Regions from separate parts of the Pseudomonas sp. NPDC007930 genome, predicted to be linked through region 3. Evidence: predicted binding sites of a transcription regulator. Region 3 holds the regulator's gene; each other region holds the start of a gene.

Region 1 (4,641 bases), on a different contig from region 3:
GCGGCGCGGCGCGCTTCATGTGCGCCTGGGACACCCAACCCGAGCGCGTGCGCGAGCTGGCGGCGGACATTCGCGCGGTGATGGCCGCGGGCTGATCACAAGCGGAAGCCGCCCATTTGCCGGGCCAGGTCCTGGGCCAGCCCGGCCAAGGCCTGGCATTGCGCTTGGCAGCGCTGCACGTCGCTGGCGGTATCGCGGGCGAGGTCGGAAATACCCTGCACATTACGGTTGATGTCTTCGGTCACGGCGCTCTGTTGCTCGGTAGCCGTGGCTACTTGGGCGTTCATGTCGCTGATGCGTTCTACCTGGCTGCCGATCTGCCCTAACGAGGCACCGGTGCGCTGGCTGGCGGCGACCCCAGTGCCCGTCGCGGCCTGGCCGGCCTGCATCCGCCCCACTGCGTTCTGCGCACCCTGCTTGAGCTGGGCAATGATCTGCTGGATTTCATCGGTCGAGCCCTGGGTGCGCTGCGCCAGGGTGCGTACTTCATCGGCCACCACCGCGAAGCCGCGGCCCATTTCGCCGGCTCGGGCAGCTTCGATCGCGGCATTGAGCGCCAACAGGTTGGTTTGCTCCGACACCCCGCGGATCACCGCGAGCACTTGGTCGATCGTCGCGACCTGGCCCGCCAACGCTTGCACCGCCTCGGCGGCCGTACCGATCTCGCGAGACATTCCGTCGATGTGACCTATCGCCTGCTCTACTTCCTGCCCGGCGTGGCGCGCTTCGCCGCGCGCCACCTGGGAGGCCTCGGCGGCCTGGGCGGCGTTGCGGGCGATTTCCTGCACGGTCAGGCCCATCTCATGCACAGCGGTGGCCACTCGGTCGGTCATGTCTTGCTGGCTCAGTGAGCGCGAGTGGGTGGCGTCAATGGCCTGGGCTACCTCGCCGGCGGCGCCACGCAGCCGCTCGCTGGTGGCAAGCACTTCACCGATCAGGCCTCGCTGGCTCTCGACGAAGCGGTTGAAGCCCGCCGCCAGGGCACCGAGCTCGTCGGCGCGGTTCACCGGCAGGCGCCGGGTAAGGTCGCCGGCGCCGCCGCCAATTTCGACCAGCGCTGCGGTCACCTGGCGGATTGGCCGCACCCACGAACGCGCTAGCCACACCACCAGCAGCAGGCACACCAACGCCACACTCAGGCCAATGCCGCCGGTCAGCCACATCGCTTGGCGCGCTTGGGCGAATACCTCGGCCTCGGGCACTTCAGCGACCAGGGTCCAGTTCAATTCGCGCAGGGGTTGGGCCAAGGCCAGATAGCCCTCACCGTTACGCTCGAAACGCGCCTGGGCCGCCGCGCCCCTACCCAGCAAGGCCGCGGCCGCCGGGGCACCGAGCAAGTCGGCCAACTGCCGCTTGCCACCCAAGGCTGCCTCGGGGTGCACCTGTACCAGGCCGTCGTTGCGTACCAGGTACACGCGCCCGCCTTCACCGAAGCGGTAGCGTTCGATCAAATCACTCAAGGCGCTCAGGCTCAGCCCCAAGCCGGCAACGCCCAGGGTTTTACCCGCCTGCTGCACGCGCAGGTCGATGAACAACGTCAGCGCGCCGGTGCCGGTATCGTTATCGATGTTCAGGGTGCGCGGCTGGCCACTGTCGAGAAAACCGTAGAACCAAGCGTCTTGCGCAGCGCTACGGCTGAGCGTGCGCTCCAGGCCTTTTTCGCTGTAGTAATGGTTGCTTTGGGCACCGGCGATGATCGCCGTGAACGCCTGATGCTGGCTACGGACGCCGTCGAGGTAACGGTAGAAAGCCGGTGCCTGCGCACTGTTTTCGCCCTCGGCGAGCCAACTTTGCACCAGGCTATTGCCGGCGACGTCGGCCGCAGCGGTAAGCGGGCCACTGAGCAGCCGTTCGATATCGTTACGCGTCGCCTCGACACTGGCCGGCAAGGCGGTGCCCACCAGGTAGCGCTCCGCTAGCCGGTTGACCACCGCCGTGTAGATACCGACCACCACCAACAGGCTGAGCAGCAACGCCCCGCCCATGCCGAGGATCAACTGCCATTGAATACTGCGCCGCCAGAACAACATGGTGAACCCTCAAGGTGTAATACCCCCAGCACTGCAACTGCCGTGCCGACTGTATACAACTTAAGGTTAAGGCTAGGACAATACGCCAAGCGGCGTGGCTTCAATCCTTGCCCAGCGTGCGCGCCAAGTTCTCCACCGTGGCATCCACCTGCCCTTGGGCCTGCTCCAGCACCTGTTCATGGGCCTGGCGGGCCTCGATCAGCTGCGAGCACAGGTTCATGGCCGTCAGCACCAGCAGGCGGTCGCCGACCAGGGTCGGGAACTGGCGCTTGGTGGTGGCGAGGGTTTGTTGCAGCATTTCAGCCGCCTGCAACAGGGTTTGCTCGCCGCCGGGCGGGGCCTTGAGGGTGTAGTCGTGGTCGAGGATGGTAACGACTTCAGTGCGCTCGTAGCGGTCGGTCATGCCGTGGCCATCCCAGGTGAGGCGCGTTCGATCAGCGCCTGGATACGCGCCGCCATGGCGCCTTGCTGCTCTTCTTGTTCCAGCAGCGACAATTGCAGCGTGTCGTTTTCTTCCCGGGCCTTGGCCAGTTCGGCGTTCAGCGAGCCATTGGCTTCGCCCAAACGGCGGTTTTGTTCGACCAGTTCGTTGACCAGGCTTTCAAGGTGACTCAGAGACGCTTCCAACATTTTGATTTCTCAAGCTTTTATAGTGGTACAGGCAGATGCTTACGATACTCCGCGCACTTGCCTTGGGCCAGTGAAGTTCTGACAGACACATCCGAAGCATATGTAGGAAATTTCCTATCAAGCCCGCCTGTTCAACGCTCGCCCATGGACTGTGGATCCGCCACGATGTTCCCCGGCCCCAGCAACAATGGACAAGCGGTGCATAGCGAAACGGTGGCAAAAGGTCGCAGTGGCCTAAAGTACGGCCGGCGCCGTCCGATAGCCATTGGGATTTCTCTATTCTTCGCACGGATGCGCCATTAGACCTTCAGGTGCTGCCTCATCATGTCCTTGCGAAACCTTTCCATTGCCAAGCGCTTGCTGCTCGGCTTCGTCCTGATCGGCCTGTTGATGGTCGCCCTGGGCGTGTTCGCCCTGAGCCAGATGGGCAAGATCCGCAGCGCCGGCGAGCTGATCGAAAACAACAACCTGCCGAGCATCACCACCCTCGACGAGCTGACCCAGATCACCCTGCGCCTGCGGGTGTTGTCTTACCGCGTGCTGGTGAACCGCGAACCCGAAGCGCTGAGCAAAACCCTGGCGACCATGGAGGAGCGCAACGGGCAGATCCGCAAGGCCCAAGCGCGCTATGAACAGCTGATCGCCAGCCCCGAAGAGGCCCGCGCCTACGAGCAGTTCAAAAGCCAACTGGCCCAGTACAGCCAACTGGAAAGCAAGCTGCGCAGCCTCTCGGCCAGCAACAGCCTCGAAGACCTGCGCACCCTGCTGGGCACCGACCTGACCAGCAACTCCGATCAAGTGAACAAGGCCCTGGCGCAACTGGTGGAGATCAACACCCAGCAAACCCAGGCCACCAACGCCACCGCCGCCCAGCAGTACTCCACCGCCAGCGTGGCAGTGATCGCCTTGTTGGTGATCGCCACCCTGCTGATGTTCTTCCTCGCCTGGCTGCTGACCCGCAGCATCACCCAGCCAATCAGCAGCGCGGTCACCGCCGCCGAGCAGATCGCCAGCGGCGACCTGACGCAAACCGTGCGCGCCGACGGCGAGGACGAAGCCGCCCGCCTGCTGGCGGCCATGCAGCGCATGCAGGGGCGCCTGCGCGACACCCTGCAGCACATCGCCGGCTCGGCCACGCAACTGGCCTCGGCCGCCGAAGAGCTGAACAGCGTGACCGACGAAAGCGCCCGCGGCCTGGTGCAGCAGAACAATGAAATCGAACAGGCCGCCACCGCGGTCAACGAGATGACCAGCGCGGTCGAAGAAGTGGCGCGCAACGCGGTCAGCACTTCGGAAGCCTCCCGCGAGGCCACCACCTCGGCCAGCGACGGCCGCGACCTGGTGCTCGAAACCGTCTGCGCCATCGAGCGCATGAGCCAGGACGTGCAAGCCACCGCGCAGCTGGTGGGCGAACTGGCCAACGAGTCGCGCAACATCGGCCAGGTGCTGGACGTGATCCGCGGGCTGGCCGACCAGACCAACCTGCTCGCGCTCAACGCCGCCATCGAGGCTGCCCGCGCCGGTGAAGCCGGGCGTGGTTTTGCCGTAGTGGCCGACGAAGTGCGGGCCCTGGCCCACCGCACCCAGCAGTCGACCAGCGAAATCGAGCGGATGATCGGCAGCATCCAGAGCGGCACCGACAAAGCCGTGGCGTCGATGCAAAGCAGCACCGAGCGCGCCGAGTCGACCCTGAACATCGCCAAGGGCGCCGGCATGGCACTGGACACCATTCACGGCGCCGTGGCACAAATCAACGAGCGCAACCTGGTGATCGCCAGCGCCGCCGAAGAGCAGGCGCAAGTGGCGCGGGAAGTGGACCGTAACCTGGTGAACATCCGCGACCTGTCGGTGCAGAGCGCGGCGGGCGCGAACCAGACCACCGCCGCCAGCGCGGAGCTGTCGAAGCTGGCAGTGGATCTGAATGGAATGGTAGGGCGCTTCAAGGTTTAGGGGGGTAAGGGGCAAGTGATAAGGGCAAGCG
Region 2 (4,641 bases), on a different contig from region 3:
AAGGGGTAAGTGTCGCGAAACCACAGTGTTTCGTTGGTGGTCATGGCGTCGACCACCTGTTCACGCAGGCCGCCTCGGGGCTGGGCCTGGATGCGCTGCACCAGTTCACCCAGCGACTTGATGCCGTTCTGTTCCATCAGTTTGTTGAGGCGGCTGGAGACCAGGTACTGCTTGTTCTCCCCCAGCAGGATGCCACAGGCTTTTTCCAGGAAAACCCGGAACTGTTCGAAATCGAGATTGGCCGTTGACAACGCGGGTGCCCCTTGAATCATGAATGTGACCGGGGGCCAGGCCCCCGGATTACTGCTTGCGGCGCGTTAACTGCGCGCCTTGATACGTTCGACCACGCGCGCGGCGAGGTCGTCTGGGCGGAACTTGGCGAGGAAGTCGTCGGCGCCGACCTTCTTGACCATCGCCTGGTTGAACACGCCCGACAGCGAAGTATGCAGAATGATATGCAGGTTTTGCATCCGCGGGTCATTGCGGATCTCTGCAGTCAAGGTGTAGCCGTCCATCTCGGGCATTTCAATGTCGGAGATCAACATCAGAAATTCCTCCGCGGGCTTTTCACCTTTTTCGACCATCGCCTTGAGGTAGTCCAGCGCCTGTTTGCCGTCGTTCAGCGCGGTGACTTCAACGCCGACGGTTTCCAGGCAGCGGCTGACCTGCTTGCGCGCCACGGACGAGTCGTCGACCGTCAGCACGCGCATGGCCACGGCCTTTTGCTGCACTTCCTCGGTGACCACGCCAACGCTGATCGCCTCGGACATCGGCGCCACTTCGGAGAGGATCTTCTCCACGTCGATGATTTCGACCAACTGGTTGTCGACCCGGGTCACGGCGGTGAGGTAGTGGTCACGGCCGGTGCCCTTGGGCGGCGGGTGAATGCCTTCCCAGTTCATATTGACGATGCGTTCCACCGAGTGCACCAGAAACCCCTGAATCTTGGTGTTGTACTCGGTGATGATCACGAACGCGTCGCCCATCTTCTCCAGGCTGCGCCCGCCGGTGGCCAGCGCCAGGTCGAGAATTGGAATGGTCGCGCCACGAATGTTGGCGACGCCGCGCACCACAGGGTTGGACTTGGGCATCAAGGTCAGCTTGGGGCATTGCAGCACCTCGCGGACCTTGAACACGTTGATCCCATACAACTGCTGGCCGTTGAGACGGAACAACAACAGTTCAAGGCGGTTCTGCCCTACCAATTGTGTGCGCTGGTTCACTGAATCCATTACACCAGCCATGTTTGAAGCCTCCGCGTTAAACTGTCGGGCCCGCGGCGCTACCGCTGGCCAGCTTTTCAAGCAAGTTGGCACAGGCCTTGCTCAAGCCCAGCCATGAACGATAAAACGCCATTTTCACGACATCTGATCCACAGCCTGTTTGGGCTGGTTACCGCACTGTGCCTCTTCGGTTCTGGACGCTCACAAGCCGATGATGCCACCTTGCCCGAACAGCTTATCGGTGTCACCCAGGGGTTTCTTGAGTTCACGGTAGAAGATTATTTGGCGACCGCGCAGATCGAAGGCCGGCCTGAGGTAGAAGTGAACAACCTCGACCCGCGCCTGAGCATGCCCGGCTGTGACCAGCAACTCGGCGCCACCTTGCAAAGCCCCGCCACGCCGATTGGCCGGGTGGTGGTGAAGGTGCGCTGCGAAGGCTCCACGCCGTGGACGGTGTTCGTGCCGGCGCAGGTGCATTTGTTCCGCCCGGTGGTCACCGTGACCCGCCCGCTCAAGCGTGACGATGTGATCGGCCAAACCGACGTCGCGCTGCGCGAGCGTGACGTCGGCCCGCTGAGCCAAGGCTACCTGACCGACCTCGGCCAGGCGGTGGGGCAAAAACTGGTACGCCCGGTGGCCATGGACCAGGTGCTGTCGCCGGTGCAGGTGGAACGGCCGGAGCTGGTGCGCAAGGGTGACCAGGTGGTGATCAGCGCCGGCGTTGGCGGCATCGCCGTGAAGATGCCCGGCGAGGCCCTGGCCGATGGCGGTGAAGGTGAACAGATCCGCGTGCGCAACCTGCGCTCCAATCGTGTGGTCAAAGCTCGGGTCACAGGCCCCGGGCAAGTAGAAGTGGCGATGTAGATACGCCACGGCAGTGGCGGTACCCCCGGGTTTTCCCTAGACTTGCCCTCTGGTTGCAGGCGCTCTGGGCCTTGGCGAAAAAAAACCTAAAGTTTTTCGCCCCAGCGTCGAAAACATGGCAAGCGTCCAGAATCCCCAGAGGTTTTCACATCATGGTTATTGATTTTAACCGGGTGAACGGCGGTACCACCCCCGTCACCGGCACTACCCGTACCAGCAGCACTCGCGCCACTGAAGCCGTGAGCACCGACACCACCGTAAGCAAAACCAGCGCGGCCGGTGAAAGCGTGCAACTGAGCGACAGCGCGCAGTTCCTGCAGAAGGTCACCAGTGACCTGCAAAACCAGCCGGTGGTCAACGCCAGCAAGGTCGCGCAGTTGAAAGAACAGATCGCCAACGGCAGTTACAACGTCGACCCGACGAAAACCGCCGCGAACATGCTTAAGTTGGAAGCCGATCGCTAAGGCCCACGCCTGGCACGGCATCACCGGTATTTCTCCGTGAGTTCGAGCCGCCATGCAAGACACCGCATTGCTTCATCTGATCGAAAGTGACCTGGCCCCCGCCCAGCAATTGCTCGAACTGCTTCAGGTCGAAGCGCAGGCGTTGGGTGGCCGTGACATGCCGTTGCTGGAAAACATCCTGGCGCACAAGCAGTCGCTGATCGTGCAGTTGCAGCAACACGGCCGCCAGCGTAGCCAGGCCTTGGCCATGCTGGGCATGAGCACCGACCGCGAAGGCTTGCAGCACCTGGCGAAAATCTCGCCGCTGGGCAACGAACTGTTGGCCAAGGGCGACATGCTCAGTGACATCCTTGCCCGCTGCAAGCAGGCCAACGACGAGAACGGCCGGGCGATCCGCATGCAGCAGCATGCCACCGCCAACCAACTGCGCATCCTCAACGGGGGCGAGGCGCCGTCGCTCTATACTGCCCGCGGGGCCACCTCGAAGCTGGGTACCATCCGCGCCTTTAGCCAGGCTTGACGTGCCCATATCGCGACGTGATAAAAAGGTGGCACAATGCTATGGATGCATGCGTCACCTTTAGCCTGGAGATTCCCTGATCGTGTTCAACAGCTCGGCCGACGATGCCCCGCAGCCACCGAAGGTGCTGACGACGCCCCTCGAAATCATCGCCAACCTGCGTGCCCTGCAGGATGGCCACGATCCGTTGATCATCACCTTTACCGAGCGTAACCAGCGGTTCCAGAGCTACGTGATCGACGTCGACCGCGACGCCGGCAGCGTGATCCTCGATGAGCTGATCCCGCGTGACGGCGAGCGCTACATGTTGGCGGGGGAGAGCTTCAAGGTCGAAGGCTTCCACGACGGTGTGCGCATCGCCTGGGACGTGGCCGGCCCGGTGGCCCTGATCGACAACGAAAACGGCCGCGGCTACCGCGGCGCGTTGCCCTCCGAGGTGATCTACCACCAGCGCCGCAATGCCTTCCGCGCCGCCCTCAAGCTCTCGGCCCTGGTCGATGTGGAGCTGGCCGGCGACAAAATGGCAGACAAACTGCGTGGCAAGCTGCTGGATATTTCCGCCACCGGCTGCAAGCTGCGTTTTGATGGCGACATCACCAGCCACCTGCAATTGGGCCAAGTGTACGAGCGCTATGCCGCAGCCCTGCCGTTCGGCCCGATCAGCACCGCGGTCGAGCTGCGCCACCTGCACTTCGAAGAGCGCCTGGACACCACCTTCGCCGGCGTGCGCTTTCATAACATGAGCGGGCTGACCAGCCGCAACGTCGAGCGCTTTGTCTATCAACTGCAGCGCGAAGCGCGCCGGTTCGATAAAGACGATTTCTAAGCCGGCAGCCTGCTAGGGCCCATCGCCCGGCACAGCCGGCTGTGCCGTAATGCTGTTCACTTAAGCAACTTCACGGCCTCGTGGAGGGCATGAATATGTGAGCTCTGCTGATTTTGTGCATGAGCTCCAGGGCCCTTCGCCCGGCACAGCCGGCCTCCCACGGGTTCTGTGTTGCCCATTAAATCAAGTACTTACACAAATCTGGTGGGAGGCCGTGGTCCGGCACTCCGGCTGTGCCGGGCGAAGGGCCAGCCAGGCCATGCGCTCGGTAAACCATCGAGAGACGTCAGGGCTTTTCATCCTCAATTCAGCGCTCTGATTGCTTAAGTGAACAGCATTACGGCACACCTTTCATCCCCTCCCGCCCGCGCCACCCCTCTGTTGGCCCACCCCTTGCAATCCCCTCACGCATGACAATTTGCCGGCGGCCCCCGCCCGGCAATTGTCCTGGCGCCGCTGTTTGCCGCTTTTGCCGCTCCCGCCGGAAAGCCCTTGCCGCTTTTCTGGCATAGGCCCTGCCGATGTACGGGTGGAGGCCTCTGGAATGGGGCTTGTGCAAAGTTGGCACAGCGGTTGCTATAGACCCGGTAGCAGTACGAATTTCCGCCGTCAGAGGTTTTCGACCATGGGCATCAGTTTCGACCAAGCGCTCGGCATCCACGAGCAAGCGCTGAACTTCAGGGCCAAACGCGCTGAGGTGCTGGCCAACAACATTGCCAACGCCGACACCCCCAACTACAAGGC
Region 3 (4,641 bases):
CGAGCCGCGCGGTGTCGACCCGCACGGTGGTTTCCGCTTCGCTGGCGGCCGGTTTGTCGGCGGCCGGGGCGCGGGCCGGCGCGGGCGCGGCGGGTGCTGGCGCGGCGGCAGGCTTGGGCGCTTCGCTGCGGGCCGGCGCGGGCGCAGCGGCCGCGGCGGGCGCGGCAGCTGGCGCTGGAGCGGCGGCTTTCGGCGGCGCGGCCACGGCAGCGGCCGCTGGCGTGGCGGCGGTGGCCACCTCACCGGTGAACTTGCCTTTGCCGTGCAGCTCGTCGAGCAGCGATTCGAATTCGTCGTCGGTGATCAGCTCTGGGCTGCCCGCCGCGGGCGCGGCCGCCACCGGGGTTGCCGGCGCGGCGGCGGCAACGTTATCGGCGGTGAACGAGCCCTTGCCATGCAACTGGTCGAGCAGCGCTTCGAACTCGTCGTCGGTGATCAAATCCGCGGCCCCGGCCGCGGCTGGGGCGGCTTCCGCCGGCGGCACCGGCAAGGCATCGGCGGCGAACTGGCCCTTGCCGTGCAATTGGTCGAGCAGCGCTTCGAATTCAGAGTCGGTGATTTCATCGCTGCCGGCTTCGGCTGGCGCCGCGGCCACCGGCGCAGGCGCCGGGGCATTGCTGGCATCGAGCGAATGCAGCAGCGCTTCGAATTCGGCGTCGGTGATGTCGGCTTCGGCCGCGGCAGGCGCCGCGGGCGCCGGGGCAACTGCCGCGGGCGGCGCCACCGGGGCGGCGGGCGCGGCACCGGCCGGTTCCGCCAGGCGCGCCAAGGCCTCGAGCAACTGCGGGCTGGCCGGGGTGATCTCGCTGCGCTCACGCACCTGGCCGAACATACCGTTGACGGTGTCGAGGGCCTCGAGCACCACGTCCATCAGCTCGGCGTCTACGCGCCGTTCGCCCTTACGAAGGATGTCGAACACGTTCTCGGCAATGTGGCAGCACTCCACCAGCTCGTTGAGCTGGAGAAAACCCGCGCCGCCCTTGACGGTGTGAAACCCACGGAATATCGCATTGAGCAGGTCGGAGTCGTCGGGCCGGCTTTCCAGCTCGACCAATTGCTCGGACAACTGCTCGAGGATCTCGCCGGCCTCTACCAGGAAGTCCTGGAGGATTTCTTCATCGGCGCCGAAGCTCATGTAGGGGTGCTCCTGGAATTCGTTAAGTACGGCCCGGCCGCGGCGGCTCAGCGCCGGGCCTGGAACGGTGCCTGCAGCCCGGAATCAGAAGCCCAGGCTCGACAGCAGGTCATCCACGTCGTCTTGACCGGATACCACGTCATCACGCTTATCGGCATGAATCTGCGGACCTTCACCCCTATCGGGATATTTTTCTTTGTCCTGCTCGCGCTCCAGCTCTTCGCGGTCGTGGCGGATGCCGGCGAAGCGGTCGACCGAGCTGGCCATCAACACCAGCTTGAGCAGGTTGCCTTCCACCTCGGTGACCAGCTTGGTCACGCGCTTGATCACTTGGCCGGTGAGGTCCTGGAAGTCCTGCGCCAGCAGAATGTCGTTGAGGTGGGTGTGCAGGTTCGAGACATCGGCCTCGCTGCGTTCCAGGAAGGTGTCTACGCGCTTGACCAGCTCGCGGAATTCCTCGGCGCTGACCTCTTTGCGCATGAAGCGCTGCCAGTCGGCGCGCAGGTCTTTGGCCGCGTCGCCAAACCCCTGCACCACCGGTAGGCTTTGCTCGACCAGGTCCATGGTGCGGTTGGCGGCTTTTTCGGTCAGGCGCGTGACGTAGTCCAGGCGCTCGGTGGCGTCGGTGATTTGCGACGCTTCCTGGGCTTCAGGCAGGCGCGGGTCGATCTGGAAGCTGACGATCGCGCTGTGCAACTCGCGCGTCAGTTTGCCGACCTCTTGGTACAGCCCGCGATCACGGGCCTGATTCAGCTCATGGATCAGTTCGACCGCCTCGCTGAACTTTCCTTGTTCCAGGCTTTCGACCAACTCATGGGCGTGTTTTTTCAGGGTGGACTCAAAGTCCCCCAACGATGAATGCTTCGGCTCCATGGGGCCCCCGTAGGCTGAGTCAGCTGTTGACGCGTTCGAAGATCTTCTCGATCTTCTCTTTCAGCACCTGGGCGGTGAAAGGTTTGACCACGTAGCCGTTGACCCCGGCCTGGGCCGCTTCGATGATCTGCTCGCGTTTGGCCTCGGCGGTGACCATCAGCACTGGCAGGTGGCGCAGGCGGTCGTCGGCGCGCACGGTGCGCAGCAGGTCGATGCCGCTCATGCCAGGCATGTTCCAGTCGGTGACCAGAAAGTCGAAGTTGCCGCTGTGCAACATGGGCAGCGCCGTGTTGCCGTCATCGGCCTCGGCGGTGTTGGTGAAGCCCAGGTCACGCAGCAGGTTTTTGATGATTCGCCGCATCGTCGAGAAGTCGTCAACGATGAGGATTTTCATGTTCTTGTCCAAGTAGACCTCCAAGCAGTCTTAAACACGCCCAGCCCCGGGGGCGCAAGCATTCAAACCAGTTCACAGCAAACGCGACTGCATGAGCAGGCATGGCTGGCGTGATATCACACAGCCAACGCCCTGATCCAGCAAATCTTTTACAAAACCCGCAACTTTGTTACCGGGCCCGCCACTCACCCAGCCGGCTGCGCAAACGTGCCGCGCATTGGCTGTGCAACTGGCTCACCCGCGACTCGCTCACGCCCAGTACTTCGCCGATTTCCTTGAGGTTGAGTTCCTCGTCGTAATACAGCGACAGCACCAGCCGCTCCCGCTCCGGCAGGTTGGCGATGGCTTCGGCCAAGGCCTTCTGGAAGCGCTCGTCTTCCAGCCCCCGCGATGGCTCGCCACTGCTGGCGCCCTCTTCGTGGGTGCCTTCGTGCTCGCCTTCCTGGAGCAGGTCGTCAAAGCTGAACAGGCGGCTACCGAGGGTGTCGTTGAGGATCCCGTAGTATTCGTCCAGGCTCATCTTGAGTTCGGCAGCAACCTCGTGATCTTTAGCGTCACGGCCAGTTCGCGCTTCAATTGCGCGAATCGCGTCACTGACCATGCGCGTATTGCGGTGCACCGAGCGTGGCGCCCAGTCACCCTTGCGCACTTCATCGAGCATCGCGCCGCGAATGCGGATGCCGGCGTAGGTCTCGAAACTGGCGCCCTTGCTCGAGTCGTACTTGGTCGACACCTCGAGCAGGCCGATCATGCCGGCCTGGATCAGGTCTTCGACCTGCACGCTGGAGGGCAAGCGCGCCAGCAGGTGGTAGGCGATGCGCTTGACCAGCGGCGCATAGCGTTCAATCAGCTGGTATTGCTGCGACTCGCGAGAAGCCTTGTTGTACATCCGGTATCCGCTGGCACTCATGATACGGGCCCCGCACTGGTTTGCTGTACCAATCGTTCGACGAAGAACTCCAGGTGCCCGCGAGGGTTGGCGGGCAGCGGCCAGGTGTCGACCTTCTGGGCGATGGCCTTGAAGGCCAGCGCGCACTTGGAGCGTGGAAACGCCTCGTACACCGCGCGTTGCTTCTGCACGGCCTTGCGCACCGTTTCATCGTAAGGCACCGCGCCCACGTACTGCAGGGCCACGTCAAGGAAACGGTCAGTCACTTTCGTAAGCTTAGCGAACAGGTTGCGCCCTTCCTGCGGGCTTTGCGCCATGTTGGCGAGCACGCGGAAGCGGTTCATGCCGTAGTCGCGGTTGAGCAGCTTGATCAGGGCGTAGGCATCGGTGATCGACGTGGGCTCGTCGCACACCACCAACAGCACTTCCTGGGCGGCGCGCACGAAGCTGACCACCGAGTCGCCGATCCCGGCGGCGGTGTCGATCACCAGCACGTCGAGGTTGTCGCCGATTTCGCTGAACGCCTGGATCAACCCGGCATGCTGGGCCGGGGTCAGGTGCACCATGCTCTGGGTACCGCTGGCCGCCGGCACGATGCGGATGCCGCCCGGCCCCTGCAGCAAGACGTCGCGCAGGTCGCAGCGGCCCTCGATCACGTCGGCCAGGGTGCGCTTGGGCGTGAGCCCGAGCAGCACGTCAACGTTGGCAAGGCCCAGGTCGGCGTCGAGCAACATCACTCGCCGGCCGAGTTCGGCCAGTGCCAGCGAGAGGTTCACTGACACGTTTGTCTTGCCGACGCCACCTTTGCCGCCGGTCACCGCGATCACCTGTACGGGATGCATGCTGCCCATTCGTTCTTTACCTTGTCACTTCAGACCGAGGCCACGCGAGCCTGCCAGGGGCAGCACTTCACGCAGGTAGATTGCATTTTCCATCGCCCTTGCCCTCACCCGGCACGCTTGCCGGGGCTGTGGTAGAGATCAGCGAACATATCGGCCATGGCCTCTTCGCTGGGCTCTTCCTGTACTTGCGCACTCACCGCGCGGCTTACCAACTGGTGCCGGCGCGGCAGGTGAAGGTCATCGGGGATGCGCGGGCCATCGGTGAGGTACGCCACTGGCAGCTCATGGCTGATCGCCAGGCTCAGCACCTCACCGAGGCTTGCAGATTCATCGAGTTTGGTCAGGATGCAACCGGCCAGGCCACAGCGCTTGTAGCTGTGGTAGGCGGCGGTCAGCACCTGTTTCTGGCTGGTGGTGGCCAATACCAGGTAATTGCGCGCGCGGATGCCGCGCCCGGCCAGGCTTTCGAGCTGAAGCTTCAGGGCCGGGTCGCTGGCTTGCAGGCCGG

The links. Region 3 encodes FliA, which starts transcription of late flagellar genes. Its sites were predicted from a motif close to CTAAAGTTTNNNNNNNNNNNGCCGNTAA; they were not measured.
Region 1: a site for FliA is predicted at 2,895-2,922, ahead of ACFZCE_RS02905 (methyl-accepting chemotaxis protein). Genes of this name have one in related genera too.
Region 2: a site for FliA is predicted at 2,174-2,201, ahead of flgM (flagellar biosynthesis anti-sigma factor FlgM). Genes of this name have one in related genera too.

What each region holds. Positions count from the first base shown of each region.
Region 1 covers NZ_JBIBKC010000001.1:621,983-626,623, forward strand. Annotated here, with positions in the region: gene ACFZCE_RS02880 (beta-eliminating lyase-related protein) at 1-95, shown strand, start outside; gene ACFZCE_RS02885 (methyl-accepting chemotaxis protein) at 96-833, opposite strand; partial or broken gene ACFZCE_RS02890 (cache domain-containing protein) at 960-2,030, opposite strand; gene ACFZCE_RS02895 (cell division protein ZapA) at 2,131-2,433, opposite strand; gene ACFZCE_RS02900 (hypothetical protein) at 2,430-2,660, opposite strand; gene ACFZCE_RS02905 (methyl-accepting chemotaxis protein) at 3,051-4,610, shown strand.
Region 2 covers NZ_JBIBKC010000006.1:82,551-87,191, forward strand. Annotated here, with positions in the region: gene cheR (protein-glutamate O-methyltransferase CheR) at 1-251, opposite strand, end outside; gene ACFZCE_RS14660 (chemotaxis protein CheW) at 318-1,244, opposite strand; gene flgA (flagellar basal body P-ring formation chaperone FlgA) at 1,338-2,087, shown strand; gene flgM (flagellar biosynthesis anti-sigma factor FlgM) at 2,240-2,551, shown strand; gene ACFZCE_RS14675 (flagellar export chaperone FlgN) at 2,604-3,071, shown strand; gene ACFZCE_RS14680 (flagellar regulator YcgR PilZN domain-containing protein) at 3,154-3,897, shown strand; gene flgB (flagellar basal body rod protein FlgB) at 4,523-4,641, shown strand, end outside.
Region 3 covers NZ_JBIBKC010000005.1:112,162-116,802, reverse strand. Annotated here, with positions in the region: gene ACFZCE_RS13135 (chemotaxis protein CheW) at 1-1,135, opposite strand, end outside; gene ACFZCE_RS13130 (protein phosphatase CheZ) at 1,220-2,008, opposite strand; gene ACFZCE_RS13125 (response regulator) at 2,028-2,402, opposite strand; gene fliA (RNA polymerase sigma factor FliA) at 2,572-3,315, opposite strand; gene fleN (flagellar synthesis regulator FleN) at 3,309-4,142, opposite strand; gene flhF (flagellar biosynthesis protein FlhF) at 4,238-4,641, opposite strand, start outside.